Regions from separate parts of the Streptomyces sp. NPDC046925 genome, predicted to be linked through region 2. Evidence: riboswitches for the same ligand, from Rfam matches in the RefSeq annotation. Region 2 holds a riboswitch; each other region holds the start of a gene.
The links. A riboswitch is a leader RNA that binds a small molecule or an ion and turns the genes downstream of it on or off. The one in region 2 is predicted to bind cobalamin.

Region 1 (5,176 bases), on a different contig from region 2:
GAGGTCGAGCTGGTGCTGGATGTCCAGGTGGTTGGTCGGTTCGTCCAGGAGGAGTTCGCGGGGGTCCTGGGCCAACGCCCGTGCTATCTGGACCCGTTGGCGTTCGCCGCCGGAAAGCGTGTGCCAGGACTGGGCGGCCCGGTCCGCGAGGCCCGTACGGGCCAGGGCCTCGCGGACCGCCTCGTCGTCCCGTGGTGTGGCGGGGGACCACGCCCTGCGGTGCGGGATGCGGCCCAGGCGTACGACGTCCTCCACCGACAGTTCGACCTGCGTGGTGGCGTGCTGGTCGACCACCGCCACCCTGCGTGCCACGGTGCGGCGGCCCGCCTCCCGCAGGGGCAGGCCGTCCAGGGTGACCACTCCCGACGCCGGGGCCAGGACGCCCGCCAGGATGCGCAGGAGGGTGGACTTGCCCGAGCCGTTCGGGCCGAGGAGGCCGACCGTGGCTCCGGGGGGCGGGGCCAGGGTCACCCCGTCGATGACGAGGTGGCCGCCGGCTGTTCTGGACACCCGGTCGGCGCGCAGGCCGGATACGGCTTCCGTGTGTGGGGTCATGTCGTCTTCCGGGTGCGGTAGAGGACCAGGACGAACGCCGGGACGCCGATCAGGGACGTCACCACGCCCACCGGCACCTCCTGCGGGTCGAGGACCGTACGGGCCAGCGTGTCCACCCACACCAGGAACACCGCGCCCGCGAGCGCCGTGACCGGGAGCAGCCGTCCGTGCCCCGAGCCGACCAGGGCGCGGGCCGCGTGCGGCAGGACGAGGCCGACGAAGCCGATGGCGCCCGCGCTGCTGACCAGGGCCGCCGTGAGCAGGGCCGTGACGGAGAGCAGCAGGAGGCGGGTGCGGGCGACGTGGACGCCCAGTGTCGCCGCCGCGTCCTGGCCGAACACGAACGCGTCCAGGGTGCGGGCGTGCGCGAGGCAGACGGTGAGCGCGACGACGAGCACCGCCCCGCACAGCCAGACGTCCGTCCAGCCGACCCCGCTCAACGAGCCGAGCAGCCAGAACAGGACACTCCGCGTCGTCTCCGCGTCGCCCGCCGTGAGGATCACGAACGAGGTGAGCGCGGAGAAGAGCTGCATCGCCGCCACCCCGGAGAGGACCACCCGGTCGGCGCTACCGCCGAGGGTGTGGCTGAGCAGCAGGACGAGGGCGAAGGACACGACGGCCCCGACGAACGCGCCCGCCGAGACCGACACCACTCCCCCACCGACCCCGAGGACGACGATCGCGACCGCCCCCGTGGACGCCCCCGAGGAGACGCCGAGCACGAAGGGGTCGGCGAGCGGGTTGCGCAGGAGGGACTGGAGGACCGTTCCGCAGACCGCGAGGCCCGCGCCGCAGACCGCCGCGAGGAGCGTGCGCGGCATGCGGAGGTTCCAGACGATGCCGTCCCGGATGGGCGTCAGCGTCGCCTCGCCCCAGCCGAGATGGGCGGCCACCGCCGACCACACGTCCGGTACGGAGATGTCGGCGGGGCCGATGGTGACGGCCACCGCCACGGAGAGGGCGAGGGCGGCGAGGCCCGTCGTCCAGAGCAGGGCGGAACGTATGCCGCCGAAGGCGGCTGCCCTCACTTGGCGAGCCCGAACTCGCGCAAGGCGTCGGCGACTTGCTCCACGCCGTCCACCGTGCGGATGGTCGGGTTCATGGCCTGGCCGCTCAGCAGGACGTACCGCTTCTTCTTCACGGCGGTCAGGTTCTTGGTGGCCGGGTTGGACTCCAGGAACTCGATCTTCTTCTTCGCGCTCTCGGCGGTCTGCGACTTGCGGGTCAGGTCGCCGATGACCAGGACGTCGGGGTCGCGGTCCGCCACGGTCTCCCAGTTGATCTGGGGCCACTCCTCGCGGGTGTCGTCGAAGACGTTCTTCACGCCGAGTTCGCGGGTGATGATGCCGGGCGCTCCGCAGCAGCCCGCGATGTAGGGGGCGTCGGAGTTGGCGAACCAGTAGAGGACCGAGGTGTCGGACGCGTCAGCCTTCTTGATGGTCTTCGCGGCCTTCGCCACCCGCGCCTTGAGGTCCGCGATCAGGCGTTCGCCGCGCTTCTCGACCCCGAACGCCTCGGCCAGGTCCCGCACCTCGCCGTAGACCGTGTCCATGGTCAGCGTCTTGACGCGCTTGCCGTCGCCGTCGCCGCTGTTGTCCTTGCCCGCGCAGTCGGACGGCGAGACATAGGCGGGTACGCCGAGTTCGGCGAACTTGGCGCGGTCGGCGACGCCGCCCTTGCTGACCGTCGCCGTGAAGGACGCGGTGACGAAGTCGGGCTCCTTGGCGAGGACCTTCTCGAAGGAGGGGTAGCTGTCGGCGATCCGCTCGACCTTGGCGTTGTCCTTCTCCAGGCCCTTGAGCACCGGGTCCGTCCAGGTACCGGTGCCAACCATACGGTCCGCGAGGCCCAGCGAGAGCAGGATCTCGGTGGAGCCCTGGTCGAGGGAGACCGCGCGCTGCGGCGGCGCCTTGATCTCCGCCTTCTTGCCGCAGGAGGTCAGAGTCAGCGGGTAGCCGTCGGTCTTCTTGCCCCCGCCGGAAGTGGCGGAGGAGTCCGACGAGCCGCCGCAGGCGGTCAGAGTGAGGGCCAAGGCCGCGCTGAGGAAAGCAGGGACGGATATACGTACACGACGGGCTGTGGAGGACACACGATCCCTTGAGTCTCATGGCTCATACGCGGAGCCTGGCCTGCTTCATCACCTGTGCCGCTCGGTGCGCGGCGCAGGCGCCAGCAGGTCTTCGGACTCGGGGATCGGCCGGACGGGGCGCCTTCCCGGGCGTCCGTGGACGCCCAGTGGCCGTGGCCCCGCCCGTTCCCCCTCACCGCTGCGCGTCAGTTCCGGATTCGCACCGGATTCCCTGGCCCTGGTGTGGGTTGACTGGCGCTCGCAAGCTATCACGCGAGGTCAGGACCTCTGGTCGGCCCTCGGTGCGCCGCGGTAGGTGCCGAAGGACCACTTGTTGCCCTCGGGGTCGGCGATCGCGAACTCCCGGCTGCCGTACGGCTTGTCCTCGATCTCCCGGGTGATCTCGACCCCGGCGTCGCTGAGCCGCCGGTAGAGGTCGTCCACATGGTCGGTGACGACGTACGTGCCGAAGGTGCCCGGCTTCAGGCACCAGTCCCCGGCCCCGTCGTCGTACGAGCCGAGCATGATCGCGCCGCCCTCGGGCCAGTCGAGCTCGGCGTGGGCCACGCTGTCGCCGTCCTGGTAGACGGCGGTGCGCAGAAAGCCGACCGTGCCGACCAGGAAGTCGATCAGGGCGGGGGCGTCGTGCGCCTGGAGGGTCGGCCAGACGCTGGGGGCGCGACCGGCGGGGGTGGACCGGGGCTGCTGGTCCTGCTTCTCGGTGGTGTCCATGTCGCTGGTGTTCATGTCGGTGGTGTTCACGTCGCTGGTGTTCATGTCGGTGGTGTTCATGGCTCCTACTCTTCGCCCCCGCCATGGCTCCCGGCTTGGATATTCCGGCACTCTTCGGCCAGCCAGCCGCTGGGGCTCGCGCCGGTGTACTGCCGGAAGTCCCGTACCAGGTGGGAGTGGTCGTAATAGCCGCAGTCGGCGGCGACACCGGCCAGGTCGGGGGCGGCGCCCGCCGCGACGGAGCGTACGACGGCGTTGCGTGCACGCTGGAAGCGCATCAGGCGGCCCGCCTGCTTGGGGCTCAGGCCCGTCTCGGCGCGGAAGAGCGTGGTCAGGCGGCGTTCGCTGAGCGCGACGTGCCGGGAGAGGCCGCGCAGGGTGCCGACGCCCTGGTGCCGGGCCAGCCAGGCCCAGGCCTCGGCGACCTCCGGGCGTACGGCTCCCCCGGCGTCCGCGTCCGCCGCGCGCTGCCGCAAATAGGCGGACAGGGAGGTGAACCGCTGCTCCCAGCCGCTCTGCTCGCACAGCAGCTCCCGTACGTCGGCGGCGCGGCGCCCCATCACGTCCGCGCCGGGCGTGACCAGGTCGGCCGCCAGCTCCGCCGCGGGTACGCCGAACAGGGCGCGGGCGGCGAGCGGGTGCACGGCGAGCTGGATGCCCGCCTCGTGCTCGGGCCGTACGACGTACGCCGGGGACTGGTGCAGGCCGCCCACGACGATGTCCGTGCGCATGGCGTCGGGGCCGGTCGCCTGCCGGGGGCTGTGGCCGGTGGCGACGGGGCCGTCGAGGGAGAAGATCAGCGTGAGATAGGGGGACGGCAGGCCGCGGTGCAGACCGGGCTGCTCGCCCGCCGTGCGGTAACCGACGGCGGACACCACCATGCCGTCGAGCCGCGGAGCGGCCCGTACGAACTCCGGGGAGACGCTCTCCATGCCTTCCAGTATGCGATGCGCGTCGCTGCCGAGCAGGGCCGGAGAGCGTCGCTCCGGAGCAGGGCCGAAAGGCGTGCGGGCGTCTGACGCTGCTACCCGCGCGCAGGCGTCCCATGCCCGTTCCGTCCGGTGATGTCGATCATGGGAATCCGCCGCTCGGCCCCATACGATGACCCGCCGCTCCGGACGGGGCGCAGACCGCTCTCAGGGGGCACAGAACCATGGCATCAATGGCAAAGGGCAAGCTTGCCGTACTCGGCACGGCGGGCGCGCTCACCGCGGCCGTCATCGCGGGGACGGCGCTCTGGCCGAGCACGGACGCGACGGCCGCCGACGCCTCCGCGAAGACCGCCGCGAAGAGCGCCGGGGCCGCGGCCGAGCTGAAGCACTGGCCCGCACCGGTCGCGAAGAAGCTGGGCAAGGTCATCGCGGAGAACGGCGGCAAGGGCGCGTACGCCGTCTTCGACGCGGACAACACGACGTACCGCAACGACCTGGAGGAGTCCCTCCTGCCCTTCCTGGAGATGAAGGGGGTACTGACCCGCAAGTCGATGGACCCGTCGCTGAAGATCATTCCGTTCAAGGACACGGCGACGCACAAGGAGAGCCTCTACAGCTACTACAACCGGCTTTGCGAGGTCGACGACCAGGTCTGCTATCCGTGGGCCGCGCAGATCTTCTCCGGTTTCACGCTGAAGGAACTCAAGGGGTACGTCGACGAGCTCCTCGCCTACAAGAAGCCCATCCCCGCCGAGTACTACGAGGACGGGAAGCTGACGAAGACCGAGGTGAAGAAGCCCGAGTTCTTCACCGGCATGCAGGAGCTCTACAAGTCCCTGCGGGGGCACGGCATCGAGGTGTACGTCGTCAGCGCGGCCAGCGAGGACCT
Region 2 (5,176 bases):
CACGTGGATGAGGGCAGTCGGGGCGCGGCTGACGGGAGGTAGGTGACCGTCGGTGCGCCGGTCGCCGGATGCACCGCGACCTCCGCCGTCACTCCGTAGACCTCGGCGAGGAGCTTGCTGGTCAGGACCTCCTTCGGTGCTCCTGACGCGACGAGACGTCCGGCGTCGAGCACGTACAGGCGGTCGCAGTAGTAGGCCGCCAGATTGAGGTCGTGCAGGGCCAGGAGATTCGTCGTGCCGAGATCGCGGACCAGGGTCAGGATCTCCAGCTGGTAGCGGATGTCCAGATGGTTGGTGGGTTCGTCGAGCACGAGGACCGCGGGCTCCTGCACCAGCGCCCTCGCCACCAGGGCGCGCTGGCGCTCGCCGCCGGAGAGCCCGGCGAAGGTCCGGTGTGCGAGGTCCGCGGCGCGGACGCGTGCCAGCGCCCCGTCGACCAGGGCGGCGTCCTGCGCGGTGTCCGCCTCCCAGAAGCGTTTGTGCGGGGAGCGGCCCATGGCGACGATCTGCCGGACGGTGAGCTCGAAGCCGGTGTGTCCGTCCTGCGGGACGGTGGCGATACGGCGGGCGCGGTCCTTGGCCGAGCGGGTCGCGAGATCGTCGCCGTCCAGGAGTACGCGGCCGCCGGTGGGCGTGAGGGTGCCGTAGACGCAGCGCAGGAGGGTGGTCTTGCCGCTGCCGTTGGGGCCGACGAGGCCGACGGTCTCGCCCCTGGCGGCGTGCAGGGTGACGTCGTCGACGAGGGTTTTCCCACTCGTGCGGTAGGTGAGGGACTCGGTGGTCAGGATCGCCGCCGGGTTGCTCATGCGGTTGCCTCCGTACGGTTCCTTCGCAGCATCCACAGGAAGAACGGGCCGCCCGTCAGCGCGGTCAGGACACCCACCGGGATGTCCTGCGGCGCCGCGACCGTGCGCGCGGCGAGGTCGGCGGCCACCAGGAACACCGCGCCCATCAGGGCCACCACCGGCAGGAGCGCCCGGTGGGCGGCGCCGACCAGCATCCGGGCGGCGTGCGGGACCATCAGGCCGACGAAGCCGATGGCTCCGCTGTACGCGACGAGTACGCCGGTCAGGAGCGAGGCGAGGACGAAGACGGCGGCGCGGAAGCGGGCCGTGTCCAGGCCGAGGACGGTGGCGCCCTCCTCGCCGACCAGGAGCAGGTCGAGGGGGCGGGCCAGGGCGATGAGCAGCGCCGTGCCCGCGATGAGGGCGGTGCCGGGCAGGGCGAGCATGTCCCAGCGGGCGCTGCCGAGGCCGCCCAGCGTCCAGTACAGGACTTCCTTCAGGTGGTCCGCGCTGTCGGCCATGATCAGGATGAGGCTGGTCAGGGCGGAGAGGATGTACGAGACGGCCACTCCGGCGAGGATCAGTCGGCCGGTGGCGAAGCCGCCGCCTCCCGATCTGGCCAGGGTGTAGACGACGAGCAGGGAGAGCAGGGCTCCCGCGAAGGCGGCGGCCGGGATGGTGACGGTGGTGGCGAGTCCCGCGCCGAGGCCGAAGACGCTGCCGAGGACGATGACGGCGACGGCTCCGGCCGAGGCGCCGGAGGAGACGCCGAGCAGGAACGGGTCGGCCAGGGGGTTCCTCACCAGGGCCTGGAGGACCGTGCCGATGACTGCGAGCCCGGCGCCTACGGCTGCGCCGAGCAGGACCCTGGGGAGTCTTACGTCCAGGACGATGGTGCGGAACGGGGAGAGCTCCGCCCTCCCCGTGAGGATCTCCAGTACCTGGGGCGCCGGGATGCGGACGGAGCCCAGCGCAAGCCCCGCGACGACCGCTGCCGCGAGGGCCGCGAGCAGCCCTGTGACAACCGCGCCGTAACGGAGCTTTCTGTTGACCCCGTCCCGGTTGCCGTACATCACCGGCTTCGCCGAGTTCGTCCTCAAACGCCGGACGGGCTGGATGTTCACAGCTGGTCCGCCAGCTTGTTCACCGCCGTCGGTGCTCTCACCCCCGTGACCGCGTCCGACAGCGGCAGGGTCGCGAAGCGCTTGTGTTTGATGGCGGGGACGTCTGCCAGGACCGGGTCGTCGAGGAGGCGCTTCTTCTTCTGGGCCACCGTCGTGCCGCCGTAGTCGAGGATGACGATCACCTCGGGGTTGCGGTCGACGACCGATTCCCAGGACGCGTCGCCGAAGGACTTGTCCAGGTCGGCGAAGACGTTGCGGCCGCCGGCCCGTTCGATGATGTCGTTGCCGATGCCCCGGCCGCCCGCCGTGAACGCGCTCTTGTCGCCGCTGTCGTAGACGAAGACGGGGACGGGCTCGCGGTCCTGCGTCTTCTTCGCCGCGTCCGCCAGTTCGCGTTCGGCGCCACTGACCCACTGGTCGGCGCGCGCCCGTACCCCGAAGGTGGAGCCGACCTGCCGCACCTCGCGGTAGACGTCGTCCATGGTCACGGCCTTCTTCGCGCAGCCCTCGACGTTCAGGCGGCTCTCGATGCCGGACTTGGCCAGGGCCGCGCGGCTGCGGCCCTCGCCCGCGAGGAAGGCGCTCGCGTAGCCGCCGTAGACGAAGTCGGGGTTCGCGGCCAGGAGCTTCTCGTACGAGGGGTACTCCTTGGCGAGGACGGGGGTGTCCGCGTACGCCTTCGCGTACTTCGGCAGGACCTTGTCGTCGAGGTACGCCGTCCCGGCCAGGCGGTCCTCCAGGCCCAGTTCGAGCATGACTTCCGTCGCGTGCTGGTTCATCGTCACGGCACGCTTCGGCGGGGCGTCGTACGTCGTCTTCACGCCGCAGTTCGTGACCGTGTACGGGAAGCCGGGGGCTTTGGACTCCGGCTTGGACGTGCTGCCGTCGGAGGTGGACGAGCACGCGGCGAGCGGGGTGAGCAGGGCCGCGGCTATGAGCACGCGCAGGGTCGCGCGTATGGGGCGGGACATGGCTGAGCTGCCTCCTCCAGGGGATTTCCGCGTCCCCTGCGTCGTGGGAGAAAGAGGCGGCAGGTCAGTTCCTGACTGCCCCGCCCGCGAGGGGAGGGGTCACAGTGGCGGGACCGTGCCGGATTCGCACCGGCTTCCTGGGTCCTGCCGCCCGAAAGGTGAGCTCAGTATGCCTGGACGACCTTCACCTCTTCTTCGGTGACCTCGCCCTCGACGATCCGGAAGGAGCGGAACTGGAACTCGCCCGCGTCGTCGGTGTCGGCCGTGGAGACCAGGACGTAGTGGGCGGCGGGCTCGTTCGCGTACGAGATGTCCGTGCGCGAGGGGTATGCCTCGGTCGCCGTGTGCGAGTGGTAGACGATCACCGGCTCCTCGTCGCGGTCGTCCATCTCGCGGTAGAGCTTGAGCAGGTCGGTCGAGTCGAACTCGTAGAACGTGGGCGAGCGGGCCGCGTTCAGCATCGGGATGAAGCGTTCCGGGCGGCCGGTGCCCTCGGGGCCCGCGACCACACCGCAGGCCTCGTCGGGGTGGTCCTGGCGCGCGTGCGCGACGATCTGGTCGTGGAGGGCCTGGGTGAGGGTCAGCATGGCAGCCAGGATAAGCAGAAGGGCCGGCCCGTACCGAAGAGTGGTACGAACCGGCCCACATGCTGGGATCAGCGGTGATCAGACGGTGATCGGGACCCGTCGGGCGGGCCCCGTCGGTCAGAACCCGTCGGTCAGGACTTGACCGCGTCCTTCGGGCCCGACTGGCCGCCGCCCGCCGACGCCTTGTTCTTGCGCTGCATGGCCAGGTAGCCGATGCCGAGGATCAGCGCCCACACCGGAGCCGCGTAGAGCGAGATCCGCGCGTCCTTGTCGATGCCCATCATCACGATGACCATCGCGATGAAGGCGAGCGCGAACCAGCTCGTGTACGGAGCGCCCGGCGCCCGGAAGGTGGACTGCGGGAGCTCGCCGCGGTCGGCCTTGCGGCGGTACTTGATCTGGCAGACCAGGATCATGATCCAGGCCCACATGCCGGAGATGGTCGCGAAGGAGACGACGTAGTTGAACGCCTCGCCCGGCCACTGGTAGTTGATCCAGACGCCGACCAGCATCAGCGCGGCGGAGAAGGTGGTGCCCACGAGCGGCAGGCCGTTCTTCGTGAGCTTGGTGAAGAACGCCGGTCCCTGGCCGTTGAGCGCCAGGTCACGCAGCATGCGGCCGGTGGAGTACATGCCGGAGTTGCAGGAGGAGAGCGCGGCCGTCAGGACGACGAAGTTGACGATCGCGGCGCCGACGCCGAGGCCCATCTTGTCGAAGGCGGCGACGAACGGCGAGACGCCCGGCACGAACTCCGTCCACGGCACGACCGAGAGGATCATGATGAGCGCGCCGACGTAGAAGACGGCGATGCGCCACGGCACGGTGTTGATGGCCTTGGGCAGGACGGTCTTGGGGTCCTTGGACTCGCCCGCGGTGACGCCGACCAGCTCGACGGCGAGGAAGGCGAACATCACGATCTGGAGCGTCATCAGCGTGGAGCCGATGCCGTTCGGGAAGAAGCCGCCCTGGTCCCACAGGTGGGTCACGGAGGCGGTGTCACCGGCGTCGGAGAAGCCGATGGTGAGGATGCCGGCGCAGATCAGGATCATGCCGATGATCGCGGTGACCTTGACCATCGAGAACCAGAACTCGAGCTCGCCGAAGAGCTTCACGGAGATCAGGTTGGCGCCGTACAGGATGACCGTGAAGATCAGCGCGTAACCCCATTGGGGGATGGCGTCATGGGTCCAGTACTGCATGTACTGGGCCGCTGCCGTGACTTCCGTGATGCCGGTGACGACCCAGAAGAGCCAGTACGTCCAGCCGGTCACGTACCCGAAGAAGGGGCCGATGAATTCGCGCGCGTACTCCGAGAAGGAGCCCGACACGGCGCGGTACATGAGCAGCTCGCCCAGGGCCCGCATGATGAAGAAGATGACGAGGCCGGCGATGGCGTACGCCAGGATGAGGCTCGGACCGGCCTTGTGAATGGCCTTGCCCGCGCCGAGGAACAGGCCGGTGCCGATGGCACCGCCGATCGCGATCATCTGGATCTGCCGGGCCCCGAGCCCGCGCTGATAGCCCTCGCCTGACGAACCGGACGAGCCGCCCGCTCCGTCGGCCTCATTGCCGTCGTGATGCTCTTCGACCTGCACTGAGGTCATGGTGACGCCTTTCTCCACGCTAGATCCGTGCCCGCGTCTGCGTATGGCCACGGATCAGGTCCTGATCCCCCCGGATATGGATGGAGTGCTACCGGCGGTCTGCCG
Region 3 (5,176 bases), on a different contig from region 2:
GCGGACGAGCACACCGCCGACGGCGGGCGAGACGGCGTTGAGCAGCAGGGCGAGCCGCAGGTCGTCCTGTCCGACGAGAGCGGTGAACGGATAGGGGGTGCTCACAAGGCCTCCAGTACGTGGTTCCGGGCGGGGCAGCGGGCAGCGGATCTCGCCCGCCCCGCTCCGCCGGTCATGAGGGCGCCCCGGGTGCGATGAAGGGGAGGCCGGAGGGGGCGCCGGTCTCGATCAGGCGCAGCAGCGCGTCGGTGTCCGCGTGGTGCTCGATCAGGTCGCCGAGCAGGTCGAGCTGCTCCTCGCGCAGCGCGCCGAAGCTGGTGTCGGGCGCGGGCACGAAGCGGCGGCCCGCGGCGCGGGCGACCTCGGCCAGGAAGCGGCGCCGGAACGCGTCGCTCTCCAGGGAGCCGTGCCAGTGCGTGCCCCACACCTCGCCCACCCGGCAGCCGTCCAGGAAGGGCTCTCCGCCCAGGACTTCGGCGACGCCGTGATGGATCTCGTACCCCTCGACGGGTTCGCCGAGGGCCTCGCCGACCGGCCTGGCGAGGGTCTTCTCCCGCTCGAAGCGCACGCGCACGGGCAGCAGACCGAGCCCGTCCACCGCGCCCTCGCGTGACTCCACCTCGTCCTCGATGTGCTCGCCGAGCACCTGGAAGCCGCCGCAGATCCCGAGCACGGGGCGCCCCTCTGCGGCGCGCCGCGCGATGGCGTCCGCGAGGCCCCGCTCGCGCAGCCACTCCAAGGCGCGGACGGTGCCGCGCGTGCCGGGTACGACCACGAGATCGGCGTCGACGAGTTCCTCGGCGCGGTCCACGAACCGCACGACGACACCGGGTTCGGCGGCCAGCGCGTCCACGTCCGTGAAGTTCGACATCAGCGGCACGGCACAGACCGCGACCCGCAGCACGTCCTCGCCGACCGGGGGAGCGACGACGGACTCCCGTACGGCACCCCGCAGGGACACCCGCAGGCCGTCCTCCTCGTCGATGCCGAGGCCGTGCTGGAACGGCAGCACGCCGAACGTGCGCCGCCCGGTGAGGTCCTTGAGCATGTCGAGCCCGGGTTCGAGCAGCGAGACGTCGCCCCGGAACTTGTTGACGAGATACCCCGCGACCAGCTCCTGGTCCTCGGCGCTCAGCAGCGCTGTGGTCCCGAAGAAGGACGCGAAGACGCCCCCGCGGTCGATGTCGCCGACGACCAGGACGGGGAAGCGGGCGGCCCGCGCGATGCCCATGTTCACGATGTCCGTGCGCCGCAGATTGATCTCGGCGGGACTGCCCGCGCCTTCGCAGATCACGGCGTCATAGCTGCCCCGGAGTTCTTCGAGGCATCCCACGACGGTGGAGAGCAACTGCTCCTGGCGCCCCCCGTGCAGCCCTTTCCCGGGGGACGACCCCCCAGACCCCCCGAAGAACCCGCGCGCGCTCATCTCGCCCACGGGCTTGCCCATGAGGACGACCTGGCTGCTGCGGTCGCTGCCCGGCTTGAGCAGTACGGGGTTCATCAGCGCGCTCGGCTCGACCCGGGCGGCCTGCGCCTGCATGGCCTGGGCCCGCCCGATCTCCGCGCCCTCGCGCGTGACGAAGGAGTTGAGCGACATGTTCTGCGCCTTGAACGGCGCGACGGAGACCCCTTTACGGGCCAGCCACCGGCAGATCCCGGCGGTGATCACGCTCTTGCCGGCATCCGACGTGGTGCCGGCGACGAGCAGCCCACCCCTCATCACGCCCCGCCCTTCCGTATGGTGCTCACCGCTGCCGCGACGCCCAGGGCAAGGAGCCCCACCCGGCGCGACAGCTTCACGGCCCGTTCGATGTCGGCGACTTCGACGCCGCGCCCGTCCCCGTTCAGGACGGGCCGGTGCTCGACCCGGCCTCCGTACGAGAGGCTCCCCCCGAGCCTTACCCCCAACGCCCCCGCGAAGGCGGCCTCCACGGGCCCCGCATTGGGGCTCGGATGCTTGGCGGCGTCCGCACGCCAGGCCCGCACGGCGCCCCGCGGCGCATCCCCGGCGGCAGCGGCGAGGACGGCGGTGAGCCGGGCACCCGGCCACCCCAGGACGTCGTCGAGGCGCGCGGAGGCCCATCCGTAGCGCCGGTACTTCACGGACTTGTGCCCGACCATGGCGTCGAGCGTGTTCACTGCCCGGAAGCCGACGAGCCCCGGCACCCCGCCGAGCGCGCCCCACACCAGGGCGCCGACCACCGCGTCGGAGGTGTTCTCGGCGACGGACTCGACCACGGCCCGCGCGATGCCGTCGGCGTCGAGGGCCTGCGGATCCCGCCCGCACAGATGCGGCAGGCGCTCCCTGGCGACCTCGACGTCTCCGGCGGCGAGCGCCCCGCCGATGGCCCGCGCCTCGCGTCCAAGGGAGGTCCCGCCGACCACGGCCCAGGTGGCGGCGGCGGTCAGCGCGACGGAGGCGGCGCGTGAGTCGCGTACGAGAGAAGAGGCCAGGGCGGCGGCACCGGCCGCGCCCCCGGCGCACACCACGGCATGCAGGGCGCCCCACCCGCGGTGGTCACGCCACAGCACACGCTCGACGGCACCCGCGGCCCGACCGAACACGGCGACCGGATGCCCGCGGCGGGGATCGCCGAGGAACAGATCACCGAGGAGGCCGGCGGCGGCGCCGTACGCGAAGTCGCGATCGGCACTCATGGCTTCAGCCGGCCGGTACGAGGAAGGGAGCGAGGAGCCCGACCCGGACGGGCAGGGGCACAGAAACCGGCAACGGGCGGCCGCGCATGGCGATATGTCCTCACTCAGGGTGTCCGCGCCCTGATTCGACGAGATCGGCGGCGAGAGTTCCTGGCTTTCGGGGGACCGGCTGAGCAGTTCCTCGATGACAGTGGCGGGACCGCGCCGGATTCGCACCGGCTTCCTCTTCTGCCGCCGTAATGGCTCGGGGAAGTCCACCACGCCCGCGTACGCCCGTCAACTTGCCGTTGACCTGGGACGGGAGAGTGTGCCGAGGCCCACAGCCGGGCCCACCGCCGGGCTCGCGGCCGGGCCCACGCACGAAGGCGGGGTGCGGGTCGCCGAAGCGTCCCGCACCCCGCCCGGAGCTGCGATCGTCAGGCGACGATCAGATAGATCCCGTACGCCACTGCCGCCGCGCAGAGCGCGAAGCAGGCGTACGCTCCCGCGCGCGCCGTCGCGGGGGAGCCGCCCGTGGCGGCGGTCGCGCCGGATGTCGCCGCCTCGTGCTTGGAGAGGCCGACGATGCCGAGGGTGAACAGACCCACCAGGGCCACCGTCACCGCGAGGCTGACTCCGAAGACGGAGCCGAGAGCTGCCCAGTCGATGTTCATGCTGAGTCCTTACACCGTGGCGGGCCGGGCGGGGTCCGCCACGGTGCCGGTCGGGGCCGGGGCCGGGATGGTGGTCTTGACGTGGTCGACGTCCGAGGTCGTCACGGCCGAGCCGGTGGGCGGCGGCGTGACGGCGGCCATCGCGGTGGTCACGACACCGGCGGGCTCGGCGGCAGGGGCGCCGCCGATCTCGTCGTCGGCGACGTTCGTGTGGTCGACGGCGTTGCGCCGGGACAGCGTCCAGATGACGGCGGAGCCGATCACCAGAAGCGCCGCGGTCGCCCCGACGCCCCAGGGGCCCTGCTTTGTGAGGAACTCGGCGCCCGCACCGACCAGACCGGCGGCGGGGAGCGTGAGGCCCCAGGCGACGAACATGCGGGTCGCCGTGGACCAGCGGACCACACCGCCCTTGCGGCCGAGGCCCGCGCCCATCACGGCGCCCGAGCAGACCTGGGTGGTGGAGAGCGAGAAGCCGATGTGCGAGGAGGCGAGGATCGCGGTCGCGGCGCTGGTCTGGGCGGCGAAGCCCTGCTGCGGCGCGAGGTCGGTGAGGCCCTTGCCCATGGTGCGGATGATGCGCCAGCCGCCGAGGTAGGTGCCGAGCGCGATGGCGACACCGGCCGAGACGATGACCCACATCGGGGGGTTGGCGCCGGGGTTCAGGACGCCGCCGGTGATCAGGGCGAGCGTGATGATGCCCATGGTCTTCTGCGCGTCGTTCGTGCCGTGGGCCAGCGAGACGAGGCCCGCGGAGGCGATCTGACCGGCGCGGTAGCCCTTGGCGGTCGCCTTGGTGTCGGTGTTGCGCCCGATGCGGTACGTCAGGCGCGTGGCCAGCGTCGCGGCGATGCCGGCCACCAGGGGCGCGGCGATCGCGGGGATCAGGATCTTGGTGACGACGGTGCCGCCGTCGATCGACGACCAGCCCATCGACATGACCGCGGCGCCGATGAGGCCGCCGAAGAGTGCGTGGGAGGAGCTGGAGGGCAGGCCCACCAGCCAGGTCAACAGATTCCAGAGGATCGCGCCCACCAGGGCGGCGAAGATCACCTCTGTTTTGAGCCCGTCCTCGTTGACGATGCCGCCAGAGATCGTCTTGGCGACTTCGACCGACAGGAATGCGCCGACGAGATTCAGCACGGCGGACATGGCCACCGCCGTCTTGGGCTTGAGGGCGCCGGTCGAGATGGTTGTGGCCATCGCGTTGGCTGTGTCGTGGAAACCGTTCGTGAAATCGAACACGAGAGCGGTAACGATCACGATCCCGAGGAGAAGCGTGATGTGTTCCATTTACCCAGGCTTCTGTTGGACGTCAGTGGCAAGTGGAACGTAGGCAAGCAGGGTGAACGGAAAGTGAACTGGGTCGGGCCGTGCGGTGACCCAATCTGGGGCGCCGCCACTCCGGTTCCGTCATGGCCCTGACGAAGATCGACCGGAGCGGCGTCACGAGGCCCGGAATCCGGGCTTCCAGCGGGTCGGCGCGACCCCTCGGACTACCCCCGGGCGAACCTCTTCAACTGTGTCATCGAGCCGTTGAAGAGATCCTGGTCACCCGGCAGTCTGCCGCCGTTGTCGTGCTGCCAGAACGTGAGGTACGACCAGCCCCTCGGCAGCTTCCCCGACGTCGGCGACCAGTGCGCGAGCCACAGCGCGTGCGTCGATCCGAAGGCGCGGCTGCCGCCTGTGCAGTCGTTCCACCAGTTGGTGGTCGTGTAGATCACGGGGCGCCGCCCCGACTGCCGCTTCACCTCGTCGCTGAAGGACTTGATCCAGTTGACCATGCCCGCCTTGCCGATGCCGTAGCACTTGCGTTTGCCGTACGGATTGCGCTCGATGTCGAGCGCGGGCGGCAGCGTCCGGCCGTC
Region 4 (5,176 bases), on a different contig from region 2:
GCCGACGGGCACACCGATCACGGCGGCGGGGCGCGGGGCGCCCTCCTCGATCATTTCGAGCAGCCGGAACAGGGCGGTGGGCGCGTTGCCGACGGCTATGACCGAGCCCTCCATCCGATCGCGCCACAGCTCCAGGGCGGCGGCGCTGCGGGTGGTGCCGAGCTTGGCCGCCAGGTCGGGCACCGCCGGGTCGGACAGGGTGCACACGACGTCGTTGTCCGCGGGCAGCCGCTTGCGGGTGACGCCGCTGGCGACCATGGCCACGTCGCACAGGATGGGGGCGCCCGCGCGCAGGGCCTCGCGGGCCCTGGCCACCACGTCCGGGGTGAAAGCGAGGTCGCGTACGAGGTCGACCATGCCGCAGGCGTGGATCATGCGGACCGCGACCTGGCTGACGTCGGCGGGCAGGCCCGCCAGATCCGCCTCCGCGCGGATCGTGGCGAAGGACTGGCGGTAGATCGCCGGTCCGTCCTTCTCGTACTGATGCACAGTGCGTTCGCTCTCTTGATAGGGCATGGAACAGTCAGGTGTCGCGAGGTCGTTCATGTCGTGTCAGCGGCGGGCCGCGGCCACGGCGGCGGCGAGAGCCCCCGGGCTGCCGGGGACGGTCGCCGGGGTGTCCCGTTTCTCGCCGTGTACGTGAGAGATCTCGTACCCCTCGGGGGTGGCGACGACGTCGATCCACTCTCCGTGGGGATGGCCGCACCGGCGTGCGCATCCCGACCAGTACACGGGCAGCGCCCCCACCGGGCCGAGGGCGGCCGTCGCGGTGGCGCGTACGTCGTCCAGGGACTTGGCGCAGCCGGGCCTGCCGATGCAGGCTCCCACGCCGGTCCAGGGCGATGCGGACGCGGTGACGAGCCCGGCGGTCCGCAGGTTCTCCAGGAGTTCCGCGGCCTTCGAGCGCTCGACTCCCGGCAGGACGATCCCGCGCCAGGGCGTCAGGCGCAACTCGCCGTTGCCGTGGTCGCGTGCGGTGTCGGTCAGTGTCCGCCACTGGGTCGCGCCGACGCGTCCCAGCGGCAGGCCCAGGGAGAGCGCGTCCGTCCCGTGCGGCCCCGGCACGACGCCGAGGTCGGGACCGCCGACGTCCCGGGGGAGCGGGGCGGCGGCGAGGGCGTGGCCGAACTCGGCCTGCCGCAACCGGCGTACGACCGCGTCGAGGAGAGGGCCGGTGCCGCCGGGCAGATCCGTCACCCGCCAGGCGCCCGTGCCGGCCGCCTGGTCCAGGAAGGCCTCGGCGGCGATGAGGGCGGCCCGCGGCGCCTGCGCGGAACGTACGAGTACGGCATCCCGCGCCGGGCCGATCCGCAGCAGTGCTTCGTCGTCGCCCCGCGCCGTCAGGGTCACGTCCCCGCCGAGAGCGCCCACGTCACCGCGGCCGTCGTCGAGCGCGAACAGGAACCGGCCGGACAAATCGGCGGCCTGGTCGCTGGCGCACAGCAGTTCGTCCAGGGCGGACAGCCACGCGCGGATGTCCCGCTCTCCCCGGCCGTCGAGACCCGAGAGCGGCGAAGCCACCACATTGCGGGCACGCTCGTGGCGTTCGGAGGGCAACAGCCCCGCACCGGCGAGGACATGAGCCAGTTCGCCGCCGCAGTCCGCACCGAGGCCGCGCAGCTGGACGTTGCCGCGCGATGTGAGATGCAACTCGTCGTCTCCGAGGCGCTCCGCCAGCTCCCGCAGCACATCGGCCTGCCCCGCGTTCAGGACCCCGCTCGGAATACGGACGCGCGCCAAAGCCCCGTCGTCCGCCCGGTGCAGCCGAAGCGTCCCGGGGCAGGCGTCACCGCGGCTGCGGGCAGACTCGTCTCCCGGAACCGCAGGCGAGGGGACCGATGGGGGCATGGCGGCGAGCATACCGACCTATCGCAGCAGGTCCGCCTGCCCCCCGGTAGTTGATCGGCCCTTAGTATTTCTAGCGACGGGCCGGCCGGCCCGTCGTCGCCACAGACGGCGACAAGGGGAGGAAGCCCGGTGAGATTCCGGCGCGGTCCCGCCACTGTGAGCCCGGCCCTGGTGCCGGGTGAGTCAGGAACTCCCTTCCCCGAGCTCTCGTCCGCTCGAGCAGGGGAGACGCCATCGACACCACCCGGGGCGTGGACACCCCGAGGAAGGCACGACGCCGCATGATCCTGCTCCTGTCGACGTCCGACACCGACCTGCTCAGCGCCCGCGCCGCAAGCGGCCCGGTCGCCTACCGCTACGCGAACCCCTCCCGGCTCGCGCTCGAGGACCTTCCGCAGCTCCTGGACGGCGCCGATCTGGTCGTCGTACGTCTCCTGGGCGGCGTACGCGCCTGGCAGGACGGCCTCGACCAAGTCATCGCCACCGGGCGCCCCGTGGTCGTCCTCACCGGCGAACAGGCCCCCGACGCCCAGCTGATGGCCGCCTCGACCGTCCCCATCGGCCTTGCGGCGGAGGCCCACGCCTATCTGGCCCACGGCGGCCCGGACAACCTGGAGCAGCTGGCCCGGTTCCTCTCCGACACCGTGCTGCTCACCGGCCACGGCTTCGAACCGCCCGCCGCCGCGCCCGCCTGGGGCCCGCTGGAGCGCACCGCCCGCCAGGTCGAGGGACCGACCGTCGCGGTGCTCTACTACCGCGCCCACCACATGAGCGGCAACACCGCCTTCATCGACGCCCTGTGCGGCGCGATAGAGGACGCCGGTGCCCGCCCGATGCCGCTGTACGTCGCCTCGCTGCGTACCCCCGAGGCCGAACTCATCGAGGAACTGCGCTCCGCCGACGCGATCGTGACCACGGTCCTCGCGGCGGGCGGCACGCGGCCCGCGGAAGCCTCCGCGGGCGGCGACGACGAGTCCTGGGACGCCGGAGCCCTCAGCGGTCTCGACGTCCCCATCCTCCAGGCGCTCTGCCTCACCAGCTCGCGGACCGCCTGGGAGGACAACGACGAGGGCGTATCGCCGCTGGACGCGGCCACCCAGATCGCCGTCCCCGAGTTCGACGGCCGCCTGATCACGGTGCCGTTCTCGTTCAAGGAGATCGACGAGGACGGTCTGCCCGCGTATGTCGCGGACGAGGAGCGCGCGGCTCGGGTGGCGGGTGTCGCCGTACGGCACGCGCGCCTTCGCCACATCCCGGCCGCCGACAAGCGCATCGCGCTCGTCCTGTCCGCGTACCCGACCAAGCACTCGCGGATCGGCAACGCGGTGGGCCTGGCCACCCCCGCCAGCGCCGTCGCCCTGCTGCGCCGCCTCCAGGAAGAGGGCTACGACTTCGGCACGGAGGAGGTGCCCGGCCTCGTCTCCGGTGACGGGGACGAGCTGATCTACGCGCTGATCGAGGCGGGCGGCCACGACCAGGAGTGGCTCACCGAGGAGCAGCTGGCCCGCAACCCCGTCCGTATCCCGGCGGCCGACTACCGCCGCTGGTTCGCGACGCTCCCCGCCGAGCTGCGCGAGTCCGTGGAGGAGCACTGGGGCCCCGCGCCCGGCGAGATGTTCGTCGACCGCTCCCGCAACCCGGAGGGCGACATCGTCCTTGCCGCCCTGCGCCGCGGCAACCTGCTCATCCTCATCCAGCCGCCGCGCGGCTTCGGCGAGAACCCCATCGCGATCTACCACGACCCCGATCTGCCGCCCTCGCACCACTACTTGGCCGCCTACCGCTGGATCGCCGCCTCCGCCGACGACAACGGCTTCGGCGCCGACGCGATGATCCACCTCGGCAAGCACGGCAACCTCGAATGGCTGCCCGGCAAGAACGCGGGCCTGTCCGCAGCCTGCGGCCCCGACGCGGCCCTGGGCGACCTGCCCCTGATCTACCCGTTCCTGGTCAACGACCCGGGAGAGGGCACGCAGGCCAAGCGGCGCGTGCACGCCACCCTCGTGGACCATCTCGTACCGCCGATGGCCCGCGCCGACAGCTACGGCGACATCGCCCGCCTGGAACAACTCCTGGACGAGCACGCCCAGATCGCCGCGATGGACCCGGCGAAGCTGCCCGCGATCCGCGCCCAGATCTGGACCCTGATCCAGGCCGCCAAGCTCGACCACGACCTGGGGCTCGAAGACCGCCCCGAGGACGAGGGCTTCGACGAGTTCATCATGCATCTCGACGGCTGGCTCTGTGAGATCAAGGACGTCCAGATCCGCGACGGCCTGCACGTCCTGGGCGGCGCCCCGGCCGGCGCCGACCGCGTCAACCTGGTCCTCGCCATCCTGCGCGCCCGCCAGATCTGGGGCGGCACCGCGTCACTTCCCGGCCTGCGCGAGGCGCTTGGCCTCGACGAGTCGGCGGCCACCCGCACCGACGCCGACCGGGTCGAGGAGCAGGCGCGCGCCCTGGTCCAGGCGATGGAGGACGCCCACTGGGCGCCGGAGGCCGTCGCCACGGTCGCGGCGGGCCACCCGCAGGCGGTCGCCGACATCCTCGACTTCGCCGTGCGCGAGGTCGTACCGCGCCTGGCTTCCACGACCGACGAACTGGACCACGCCGTCCACGCCCTGGAGGGTGGCTTCGTCCCCGCGGGACCCTCGGGCTCCCCGCTGCGCGGCCTGGTCAACGTCCTGCCGACCGGCCGCAACTTCTACTCCGTCGACCCCAAGGCGGTGCCGTCGAAACTCGCCTGGGAGACCGGCCAGGCCCTGGCCGACTCGCTCCTGGAGCGCTACCGCACCGACAACGGCGCCTGGCCGACCTCGGTGGGCCTGTCCCTGTGGGGTACGAGTGCCATGCGCACCGCCGGTGACGACATCGCCGAGGCCCTTGCGCTGCTCGGCATCCGCCCGGTCTGGGACGACGCCTCGCGGCGCGTCACGGGCCTGGAGGCGATCCCCGCGGAGGAGCTGGGCCGCCCGCGCATCGACGTCACCCTGCGCATCAGCGGCTTCTTCCGCGACGCCTTCCCGCACACCATCGGTCTCCTGGACGACGCGGTGCGCCTCGCCGCCTCGCTGGAGGAGCCCGACGAGGCGAACTACGTGCGCGCCCACGCGCAGGCCGACCTGGCGGCCCACGGCGACGAACGCCGCGCCACCACCCGCATCTTCGGCTCCCGTCCGGGCACGTACGGCGCGGGCCTGCTCCAGCTCATCGACTCCCGCGACTGGCGCACCGACGCCGATCTCGCCGAGGTCTACACGGTGTGGGGCGGCTATGCCTACGGCCGTGAGCTGGACGGGCGTCCGGCGCGCGAGGAGATGGAGAGCGC

Region 1: it holds a riboswitch for cobalamin, as region 2 does, so the genes downstream of both, ABZ906_RS15565 (ABC transporter substrate-binding protein) here and ABZ906_RS29350 (ABC transporter substrate-binding protein) in region 2, are expected to answer to the same signal.
Region 3: it holds a riboswitch for cobalamin, as region 2 does, so the genes downstream of both, ABZ906_RS13510 (cobalamin biosynthesis protein) here and ABZ906_RS29350 (ABC transporter substrate-binding protein) in region 2, are expected to answer to the same signal.
Region 4: it holds a riboswitch for cobalamin, as region 2 does, so the genes downstream of both, cobN (cobaltochelatase subunit CobN) here and ABZ906_RS29350 (ABC transporter substrate-binding protein) in region 2, are expected to answer to the same signal.

What each region holds. Positions count from the first base shown of each region.
Region 1 covers NZ_JBEYWZ010000003.1:512,745-517,920, forward strand. Annotated here, with positions in the region: gene ABZ906_RS15555 (ABC transporter ATP-binding protein) at 1-555, opposite strand, end outside; gene ABZ906_RS15560 (iron chelate uptake ABC transporter family permease subunit) at 552-1,583, opposite strand; gene ABZ906_RS15565 (ABC transporter substrate-binding protein) at 1,580-2,644, opposite strand; cobalamin riboswitch at 2,709-2,895, opposite strand; gene ABZ906_RS15570 (VOC family protein) at 2,903-3,355, opposite strand; gene ABZ906_RS15575 (helix-turn-helix domain-containing protein) at 3,421-4,287, opposite strand; gene ABZ906_RS15580 (HAD family hydrolase) at 4,509-5,176, shown strand, end outside.
Region 2 covers NZ_JBEYWZ010000008.1:159,307-164,482, reverse strand. Annotated here, with positions in the region: gene ABZ906_RS29360 (ABC transporter ATP-binding protein) at 1-806, opposite strand, end outside; gene ABZ906_RS29355 (iron ABC transporter permease) at 803-1,858, opposite strand; gene ABZ906_RS29350 (ABC transporter substrate-binding protein) at 1,906-2,880, opposite strand; cobalamin riboswitch at 2,925-3,081, opposite strand; gene ABZ906_RS29345 (M67 family metallopeptidase) at 3,045-3,467, opposite strand; gene ABZ906_RS29340 (amino acid permease) at 3,599-5,071, opposite strand.
Region 3 covers NZ_JBEYWZ010000003.1:61,493-66,668, reverse strand. Annotated here, with positions in the region: gene ABZ906_RS13520 (putative cobaltochelatase) at 1-105, opposite strand, end outside; gene ABZ906_RS13515 (cobyric acid synthase) at 173-1,720, opposite strand; gene ABZ906_RS13510 (cobalamin biosynthesis protein) at 1,720-2,658, opposite strand; cobalamin riboswitch at 2,782-2,923, opposite strand; gene ABZ906_RS13505 (hypothetical protein) at 3,075-3,311, opposite strand; gene ABZ906_RS13500 (inorganic phosphate transporter) at 3,321-4,601, opposite strand; gene ABZ906_RS13495 (lysozyme) at 4,805-5,176, opposite strand, start outside.
Region 4 covers NZ_JBEYWZ010000010.1:195,492-200,667, reverse strand. Annotated here, with positions in the region: gene ABZ906_RS32935 (precorrin-8X methylmutase) at 1-489, opposite strand, end outside; gene ABZ906_RS32930 (precorrin-3B synthase) at 553-1,860, opposite strand; cobalamin riboswitch at 1,909-2,061, shown strand; gene cobN (cobaltochelatase subunit CobN) at 2,130-5,176, shown strand, end outside.